Regions from separate parts of the Ligilactobacillus sp. RTP31139st1_D10_RTP31139_211217 genome, predicted to be linked through region 2. Evidence: predicted binding sites of a transcription regulator. Region 2 holds the regulator's gene; the other holds the start of a gene.

Region 1 (4,508 bases), on a different contig from region 2:
TTAGTTACGATCTGGCCTTCATCAGGAGCTTGTTCACCGATGATCATTTTTAAAAGTGTCGATTTACCGGCACCATTTTTTCCGACCAAAGCGATACGGGAGTGCTCCTGAATATCAAGATCGATATTTTCAAACAAGACATCCGCCCCAAAATGGCGCGCGACTTGTTGTGCTTGTAATAAAATCATTTTTTCACCTACTTGAGTAATTAGTCGTTTCACAAAGTTAAAAAATTAAAACTGCGCTAAAACAGTAATTATTAGTTATATTGTGAATTAATTTACAATTTTTTAATTTTTTTAGTACAGTTGTTATGCTAAAATTTATCATATTGAGTAATCTGAGAGGAGAAACTAGATGGTGACCCCAAATATTCCTAAGGCAACGGCAAAACGTTTGCCGATCTATTACCGCTATCTCAATATTTTAGCGGATGCTGGTAAGGAGCATGTCTCTTCGACTGAATTAGCTGAAGCTGTTAAGATCGATCCAGCAACGATCCGACGTGATCTCTCATATTTTGGTGCTTTAGGCAAGCGTGGCTATGGTTATGATATCGCCAGCTTACAAGCATTTTTCAAAAAAACACTACGTCAAGATAAATTAAATAATGTAGCTTTGATCGGGGTGGGTAATCTAGGCCACGCCCTATTGAATTATAACTTTCACAAGAGCAATAACGCGCGGATCAGTGCGGCTTTTGATATTGACCCTAAGATCACGGGATTGATCCAAAGTGGGATCCCAGTTTATCCGATGGAAGATATGCAAGAGCAACTGCAATTGCAACAAATAGAGATCGCGATCCTGACTGTTCCAGCTGATAAAGCTCAGGCCGTGACGGATGAATTAGTTGCAGCTGGGATCAAGGGGATCTTGAACTTTACCCCATTGCGGATCACGGTCCCTAAAGATGTTCGCGTCCAAAATGTTGATCTGACTAATGAATTGCAGACTTTGATCTATTTTTTACAATACTTTGAATAACTATGAAAAAGGATGTGTGGTGCACACATCCTTTTTTGTTACCAAGCACTTAAAATAATAAGCAAATTCATTAAACTATGGGCTAAGATCGGAATGCGTAAACGGCCTGTTCTAGCATATAGCAAGCAAAGCACTAGTCCGATCCCGGCATAAGTCAAATAATGTCCGTCTTGATGAGCCAAACTAAAGAGTAGACTCGAGGCCAGTGCCGCACCGATCGGGTCGATCACAGAGCCAAGATCAGCAAACAAGACTTTGCGAAAAACAAATTCTTCCATGATCGGTGCAAAGATGACGATGTTTACTAAATAATATGGATATTTGGCAAGGACTGTCAAAAGATAACCGGTATTAGCTGAATAACTAGGCTGTCCAAGAAATTTGATCTCGATATACGAACTGAGCCATTGCAACAAAACGAGCGCTAGTGTACCAAAAATAATGTAATAGATTTCTTGGCGAAGTGCAAGCTTTTTTGGGGTGCGCAAAAAACGATCCTTGAAAGGAAACTCGTGCGCTAAGTAGAGCAGCGTCCCGCAACCGATGAGATTCAAAACGGTCACGGCTGGATAATACCAAGCATTTTTGAAGATCACCCATAATAAAGGCGCCAAAGTCATTGTGCTACAATAGATACTTAAGATGACAAGTGAATTTAACTGTAACTGTTTTTTCATCGATAAAGGTCCTAACTATAAAGTTTCAATGGTTAGATTATATGTTTTTAACGCTATTTATTCAAACTAATTTCAAAAATATTTTAGCACTCTTAAGGTGCGAGTGATAAAATGCTTGCAATTTAAAAGTAAAGTTAGTATAGTAATAGTTGTAATTGATTAGCACTCAAGTTGTTAGAGTGCTAAAAAGAATTTGGAGGGATATAACGTGCTTAAACCATTAGGAGATCGCGTAATTTTAGAGGTCGAAAAAGAAGAAGAAAAAACTGTGGGTGGGATCGTCTTAGCCGGCGGTGCTAAAGAAAAACCACAAACAGCTAAAGTTGTTGCTGTTGGTACGGGACGTATCCTTGATGATGGCAAGAAATTAGAAATGACACTTAAAGTCGGCGATGTTGTCGTTTTTGACAAGTACGCCGGTGCTCAAGTTGAATTTGAAGGTCAAGAATATTTAGTAATGCACGAAAAAGATATTCTTGCCGTTGTGGAATAAATATATAAGTAAACATTGAACTTAATTCGTATGAGGTGAATTAGAAATGGCAAAAGAAATCAAGTTTTCAGAAGATGCACGCGCAAAGATGCTTGCTGGTGTAGATAAGTTAGCTGATACTGTAAAATCAACGATCGGTCCTAAGGGACGTAATGTTGTTTTGGAACAATCATACGGTACTCCAACGATCACAAATGATGGGGTAACGATCGCTAAGGCAATCGAATTAGAAGATCATTTTGAAAATATGGGTGCTAAGCTAGTAGCCGAAGTAGCTTCAAAGACCAATGATATTGCGGGTGACGGTACCACAACAGCTACTGTTTTGACACAATCGATCGTTAACGAAGGAATGAAAAATGTGACTGCTGGTGCTAATCCAGTAGGTATCCGTCGTGGTATCGAGTTGGCTACTAAAGCTGCAGTAGATGCTTTGCACAAGATGTCACATAAAGTTGAATCTAAGAGCGATATTGCTCAGATCGCATCTATTTCTTCGGCTAATGAAGAAGTTGGTAAATTGATAGCTGATGCCATGGAAAAGGTCGGTAACGACGGTGTGATCACGATCGAAGAATCTAAAGGGATCGATACTTCATTAGATGTTGTTGAAGGTATGCAATTTGATCGTGGTTACCTTTCTCAATACATGGTAACTGACAATGACAAGATGGAAGCAGATCTTGAAAATCCATACATTTTGGTAACTGATAAGAAGATCTCTAACATCCAAGAAGTTTTGCCATTGTTACAATCCATCGTTGAACAAGGTCGTCCATTGTTGATCATTGCTGACGATGTTGATGGTGAAGCCTTGCCAACACTTGTTTTGAACAAGATCCGTGGGACATTCAACGTGGTAGCTGTTAAAGCTCCAGGTTTTGGTGATCGTCGTAAAGAAATGTTACAAGATATCGCTGTTTTAACTGGTGCAACTGTGATCACAGATGATCTTGGTCTCCAATTGAAGGACACGACCTTAGATCAATTAGGGACAGCTGGTCGTGTAACAGTTACAAAAGAAAACACAACGATCGTCGAAGGCGCTGGCGATAAAGCACAGATCGCTGAACGTGTTGAACAACTCAAAAAACAGATCGCTGAAACGACTTCTGAATTTGATAAAGAAAAACTCCAAGAACGTTTGGCTAAATTAGCTGGTGGGGTAGCCGTTATCAAAGTCGGGGCTGCTACTGAAACTGAATTAAAAGAACGCAAATACCGGATCGAAGACGCTTTGAATGCTACACGTGCAGCGGTCGAAGAAGGCTTTGTTCCTGGTGGTGGTACAGCTTTGATCGATGCGATCGATGATGTCGCTGCTTTGAGTGAAGCTGGCGATGTACAAACAGGTATCAACATCGTTAAACGTGCGCTTGAAGAACCAGTTCGTCAAATCGCGATCAATGCTGGTAAAGAAGGTTCTGTGATCGTTGAAAAACTTAAAGAACAAAAAGCCGGTATCGGTTATAACGCTGCTACTGATGAATGGGTCGATATGATCGAAGCTGGTATCGTTGACCCAACTAAGGTAACTCGTTCAGCACTACAAAATGCGGCTTCTGTCTCAGCGTTATTGTTGACAACTGAAGCAGTTGTGGCTGATAAGCCAGAAGAAAACAATGATGTAGCTACTCAAATGCCACAAGGGCCAATGATGTAAGCAAGTTAAATCAAAATTTTTTGAAGCATCCTAAAATTTTAGGGTGCTTTTTTTGTGAGATTGGTGTAAAATTCAACTGTTACTCTTTGAAGTGACCTAGGAATTTTGAATTTAAAATCTAATCAGCCAGTAGCTATCAAAATGGCTAACTAGCTAAAAGGGGTTTTTCTGTTTATGTATCGATATTTAAAGAGATTATTGATCGGACAACCGCTAAAAACTGCTGAAGAAAGTGGGCAGTCTTTGACTAAATTCAAAGCTTTGGCCTTACTTTCCTCGGATGCGTTGTCATCAGTGGCATACGGGACAGAGCAGATCACAACAGCATTATTTATTTTATCGGCTGCTGCGACCTGGTATGCATTACCAGCTGCTGGGATCGTGTTACTCTTATTGTTTGCGATCACGATGTCGTATCGTCAGATCATCAATGCTTATCCTTCTGGGGGCGGTGCTTATGTAGTTGCGACCAAAAACTGGGGGACGAGCGCAGGCTTAGTTGCTGGTGGATCACTTTTAGTTGATTATATGTTGACTGTGGCTGTTTCAGTTACATCTGGGACAGAAGCTATTACCTCAGCGATCCCAAGTTTACAAGCACACAGCGTTTTTATCTCGGTCGTGATCGTCTTATTTATTATGACGTTGAATTTACGTGGGATGCGTGAATCGGCTTCATTTTTGACGA
Region 2 (4,508 bases):
TCAATTGGAAACGACCTAAAGTCTTGTTGTCAGCTGCCATTGGACGTTCACCTTGTAAAACGTGAATATCAACGGCTGGTTGGTTATCAGCGGCAGTTGAGAAGACTTGTGACTTAGATGTTGGGATCGTTGTATTGCGATCGATCAATTTTGTAAAGACGCCACCCATTGTTTCGATACCAAGTGATAATGGTGTAACATCAAGTAAAACAACGTCTTTAACATCACCTGTGATGACCCCACCTTGGATAGCTGCCCCTAAAGCAACAGCTTCATCAGGGTTGACAGATTCGTTTGGTGTATGGCCAGTTTCAGCTTTAACAGCTTCTTTAACTGCAGGGATACGTGTTGAACCACCAACTAAGATAACTTCATCGATGTCAGCATTTGTTAAACCAGCATCTTGTAAAGCATTACGTACAGGGATCTTAGTTCTTTCGATCAAGTCATGTGTCAATTCATTGAACTTAGCACGTGTTAAAGTTGTTTCTAAGTGCAATGGACCTGCTTCACCTGCTGTGATAAATGGCAAGGAGATCTGTGCAGAAGTTACACCAGAAAGGTCTTTCTTAGCTTTTTCAGCAGCATCTTTGAGACGTTGCATTGCCATCTTATCAGTTGAAAGATCGATACCATGTTCTTTCTTGAATTCTGCAACTAACCAATCGATGATCTTGTTATCAAAGTCATCCCCACCAAGGTTTGTATCACCGTTTGTGGAAAGTACTTGGAAGACACCATCGCCAAGTTCAAGGATGGAAACGTCAAATGTACCACCACCAAGGTCAAAGACTAAAACTTTTTCATCTTTGTCTTGCTTGTCCAAACCGTAAGCTAAAGCAGCTGCGGTTGGTTCGTTGACGATACGTTCAACTTTCAAACCAGCGATCTTACCAGCATCTTTAGTAGCTTGACGTTGTGAGTCATTGAAGTAAGCTGGAACTGTGATAACAGCTTGAGTAACTTCTTCACCTAAGTAGCTTTCAGCATATTCTTTGATGTATTGCAAGATCATTGCTGAAATTTCTTGTGGTGTGTATTCTTTACCTTCAATATCTACTGTATAACCTGCTTCACCCATGTGACGTTTGATCGAGCTGATCGTATTTGGGTTAGTGATTGCTTGACGTTTAGCCACTTCACCGACTTGAGTTTCACCGTTTTTAAATGAAACAACAGATGGAGTTGTCCGGTTACCTTCTGGATTTGTAATAATTTTTGCTTCTTTACCTTCAAGAACAGCAACTGCTGAGTTAGTTGTCCCAAGGTCAATACCAATGATTTTTGACATTAAAAATTCACCCTTTTACAAAATTATTGTGCGACAACGACCATTGCTGGACGTAAGACGCGATCTTTTAACATATAGCCCTCTTGTAAGACTTGGACGATCGTTTCAGGCGTTTGCCCTTCTTCGACCGGTACTGACTTGACCGCTTGATGTTTCGTCGGATCAAATTCTTCACCTAACGAAGCGATCCTCGTCACGTCATTACTTTGCAAGGCCTTATCGAGATCTCTTGCAACGATCTCGATCCCTTGCTTGAGCTGTTTAGAACCAACATCTTCAACTTCTGTTTGCAAGGCACGTGTCAAGTTATCAACAACTGGTAAAATATCACGTGCTAGATCTTGTCCTTCATAACGAAGAAGTTGTTCTTGTTCTTTTTTTAAACGCTTAGTCATATTCGCCATTTCCGCTTCTGAACGGTAGTAGCGATCTTCTAATTCATCATATTTTTTTTGCAGTTCAGCTAACTGATCAGTCAAAGCTGTGACTTCATCGACAGCTTCTTCTTTCTTTGGATCATCCACTGAATCATTCTTTACTTCAGTTTCATCCGGTGCTGTTTGCTCTGCTGCAGCATTTTTGATCTCTTCTTCTGCCACATCAACACCCCTTTTCTTATAAAATTAATTTAAAACTTTTGATAATAATCGTTTATCCTCTTAGTTAGTTCATCACGGAAAACCGTGATCAGACCAATCATCTTTGAATATGGCATATTTGTTGGACCTAGGATCGCGATCGTCCCCTGTCCATGGTTGCCGTCATCAAAAGTAGCAGAGATCAAGCTATAATTTTGTAGCAAAGTGCTTGGTAGTTCATCACCTAACTTGACGGAGATCCCATCTTTAGATGAGTCCACCAAACTGCCGATCCCTTGAGTATGATCAACTAGAGAATATAGCGACTTTATCTGTTCAAGTGAGGCATCTTTGGAAAAATCCAAAAGATTCATCTTCCCCCCTACATAAACCTGTTCCTTAGCTACACGGTTCAAGATATTACCAAAAACATCAATGAAACCAGCCGGTTGATGTAAGTAACGGTTCAAAAGGGGCAAACATTCATTAAGCCTGACGATCACCTGTCTCAGTGGTAGACCAACGACTTTATCATTGATCAGACGGATAACAGCTTCGAGTTCACTGCCACTTATCCCACTTGGCATCGTAAAAGTCTGACTCTCAACGGTACCGTCACTTGTTACCAAAATCACCATTACCTGTTGATTGCCAAGCTCTACAAGTCTAAAACCTTCTAAGCGTAGATCTTTAGCTTCAGGTTTGAGCGAAATGGCAGTATAACTTGTCAAATCGGATAAGATCTTAGCTGAAGTAGCTAGGATCTCATCGATCTTCTGAAATTCATTTCCAAAAGAGTTGCGAATATCATGCAAAGCATCACGATCAAGCTCGCTAGGTTTCATCAAATTATCGACATAATATCGATACCCCTTAAGTGAAGGGATCCGCCCCGAACTTGAATGCTCCTTTGCAATATATCCTTGCTGTTCGAGAACCGCCATCTCATTGCGAATGGTCGCTGAACTCACATGGACCGGTAATTGTTGTTGTAAAGTCTTCGATCCGATCGGCTGACCCGCTTCTGTATAGTTGCGGATCACGGCTTCAAGGATCAATAACTGTCGCTCACTCAACACTACGATCACCTCTTTTAGCACTTAACACTATGGAGTGCTAAGTCAATTATTAATATACACAACTCTTAGCAATCTGTCAAGCAGAGTGCTAATTTTCATTTTGAACATTGAGTAATGCTTCAGAATGCCGTTTATCATCCTCTAATTGTACGACTAATTCAGCGATACTATTAAATTTCACCATCGGACGCAGATAATTTTTCCAATAGACCGTTACTTTTTTGCCATAGACCATCGCCGAAAAATCAAAGAGATTTACTTCTAATGTCTTAGCTAGATCAGCACCAAAAGTTTCATTATGACCGATCGAAGCCATCCCTTGATATCGTTTGCCATCCAATTCTACTTCAACAGCATAGACTCCCACTGCTGGCAATTGTTTAGCAAGACTCGTTTCGATGTTCAAAGTTGGAAAACCTATCTGGCGCCCGCGTTCAAAACCATGCACCACCGTCCCAGTCGTTTGGTAATCATAGCCTAAATAGTGGGCTGCAAGTCCGACTTTGCCACTCGCCAAAGCTTCCCTAATCCCAGTCGAACCAACTTTTTCATCTTCTTTTAGTAACTCGACAGTCTGGATCTCGAATCTATTTTTAGCATATTTAGGTAGATTTTTCATATTAGCGACCGTATGGGGACCATAAGTGTAATCACTGCCGGCTGTGATCCCTACCGCATTTAACCCCACGACATATTTATCGATAAATTCTTGAGGTTTTAAATAAGCAAGTTTTTCGTCAAATTTGACCACATAAGCAATATCTGCGCCAAATTTTTCAAATAGCGCTAATTTTTCGGTGATCGTCGTCAAATATTGGATCGTTTGTGGATCACGTTGCTGGAAAATAGCGCTGGGATGCCGATCAAAAGTCATCACTGCTAGCTTAGCACCCATTTTTTGAGCTTGCTGTTTAGCTGCTTTGATCACAGCTTGATGTCCGCGATGGACCCCATCAAAAAAGCCTAGTGCTAAGACGATCTTTCCCGGATAGATCTCACTTTTAGCATACGGTTCAGCTAATTCAATAACTTTCATCTCTGTTACCCTCTTTAAGTTAGATCAAGCATTTGTTCTGAACGAAAAACACCTTTTTTATCATCATAATAATAAAGCGCCCGTGCTTTATCGCCATACATCAACAAGATCTTCGTTGTCCTATCTTTAAAAATATTTGCTGGTAAAAAGCCCCCATTTTGGACCTTTTGCCACTGTTGTTCAGTCAAAATGACCTTAGGATAGCTTCGAAAAGCATATTCAAGTGGATAAAGGTAGTTTTCCAATTCTTCTGGCGTGGCATTAGCCAGCTGTTCGAGGGTCACACTCTGCTCTAGCTCAAAGCCCCCACTTTGCAAACGTGTCAGATCTGACATTACAGCTGGCACACCTAAGATTTCACCTAGATCTAACGCTAGCGTCCTTACATAAGTTCCTTTACCGCAGCCAACTTCAAAATAAAGCGTTTGTTGTTGTTTAGTTGCATCATAGGTGCTTGGCTTAGTCTGCTTAAAATAAGCGACTGTGATCTTTCTTTTAGGGCGTTCAACACTTTGCCCAGCACG

The links. Region 2 encodes HrcA, which represses chaperone genes, less so after heat shock. Its sites were predicted from a motif close to TTAGCACTCNNNNNNNNNGAGTGCTAA; they were not measured.
Region 1: a site for HrcA is predicted at 1,824-1,850, ahead of groES (co-chaperone GroES). Genes of this name have one in related genera too.

What each region holds. Positions count from the first base shown of each region.
Region 1 covers NZ_JBCOAR010000004.1:141,450-145,957, forward strand. Annotated here, with positions in the region: gene ABT996_RS03940 (ABC-F family ATP-binding cassette domain-containing protein) at 1-188, opposite strand, end outside; gene ABT996_RS03945 (redox-sensing transcriptional repressor Rex) at 358-987, shown strand; gene ABT996_RS03950 (CPBP family intramembrane glutamic endopeptidase) at 1,026-1,664, opposite strand; gene groES (co-chaperone GroES) at 1,873-2,157, shown strand; gene groL (chaperonin GroEL) at 2,204-3,820, shown strand; gene kimA (potassium transporter KimA) at 3,995-4,508, shown strand, end outside.
Region 2 covers NZ_JBCOAR010000001.1:178,853-183,360, forward strand. Annotated here, with positions in the region: gene dnaK (molecular chaperone DnaK) at 1-1,291, opposite strand, end outside; gene grpE (nucleotide exchange factor GrpE) at 1,315-1,890, opposite strand; gene hrcA (heat-inducible transcriptional repressor HrcA) at 1,920-2,948, opposite strand; gene ribF (riboflavin biosynthesis protein RibF) at 3,037-3,984, opposite strand; gene truB (tRNA pseudouridine(55) synthase TruB) at 3,999-4,508, opposite strand, start outside.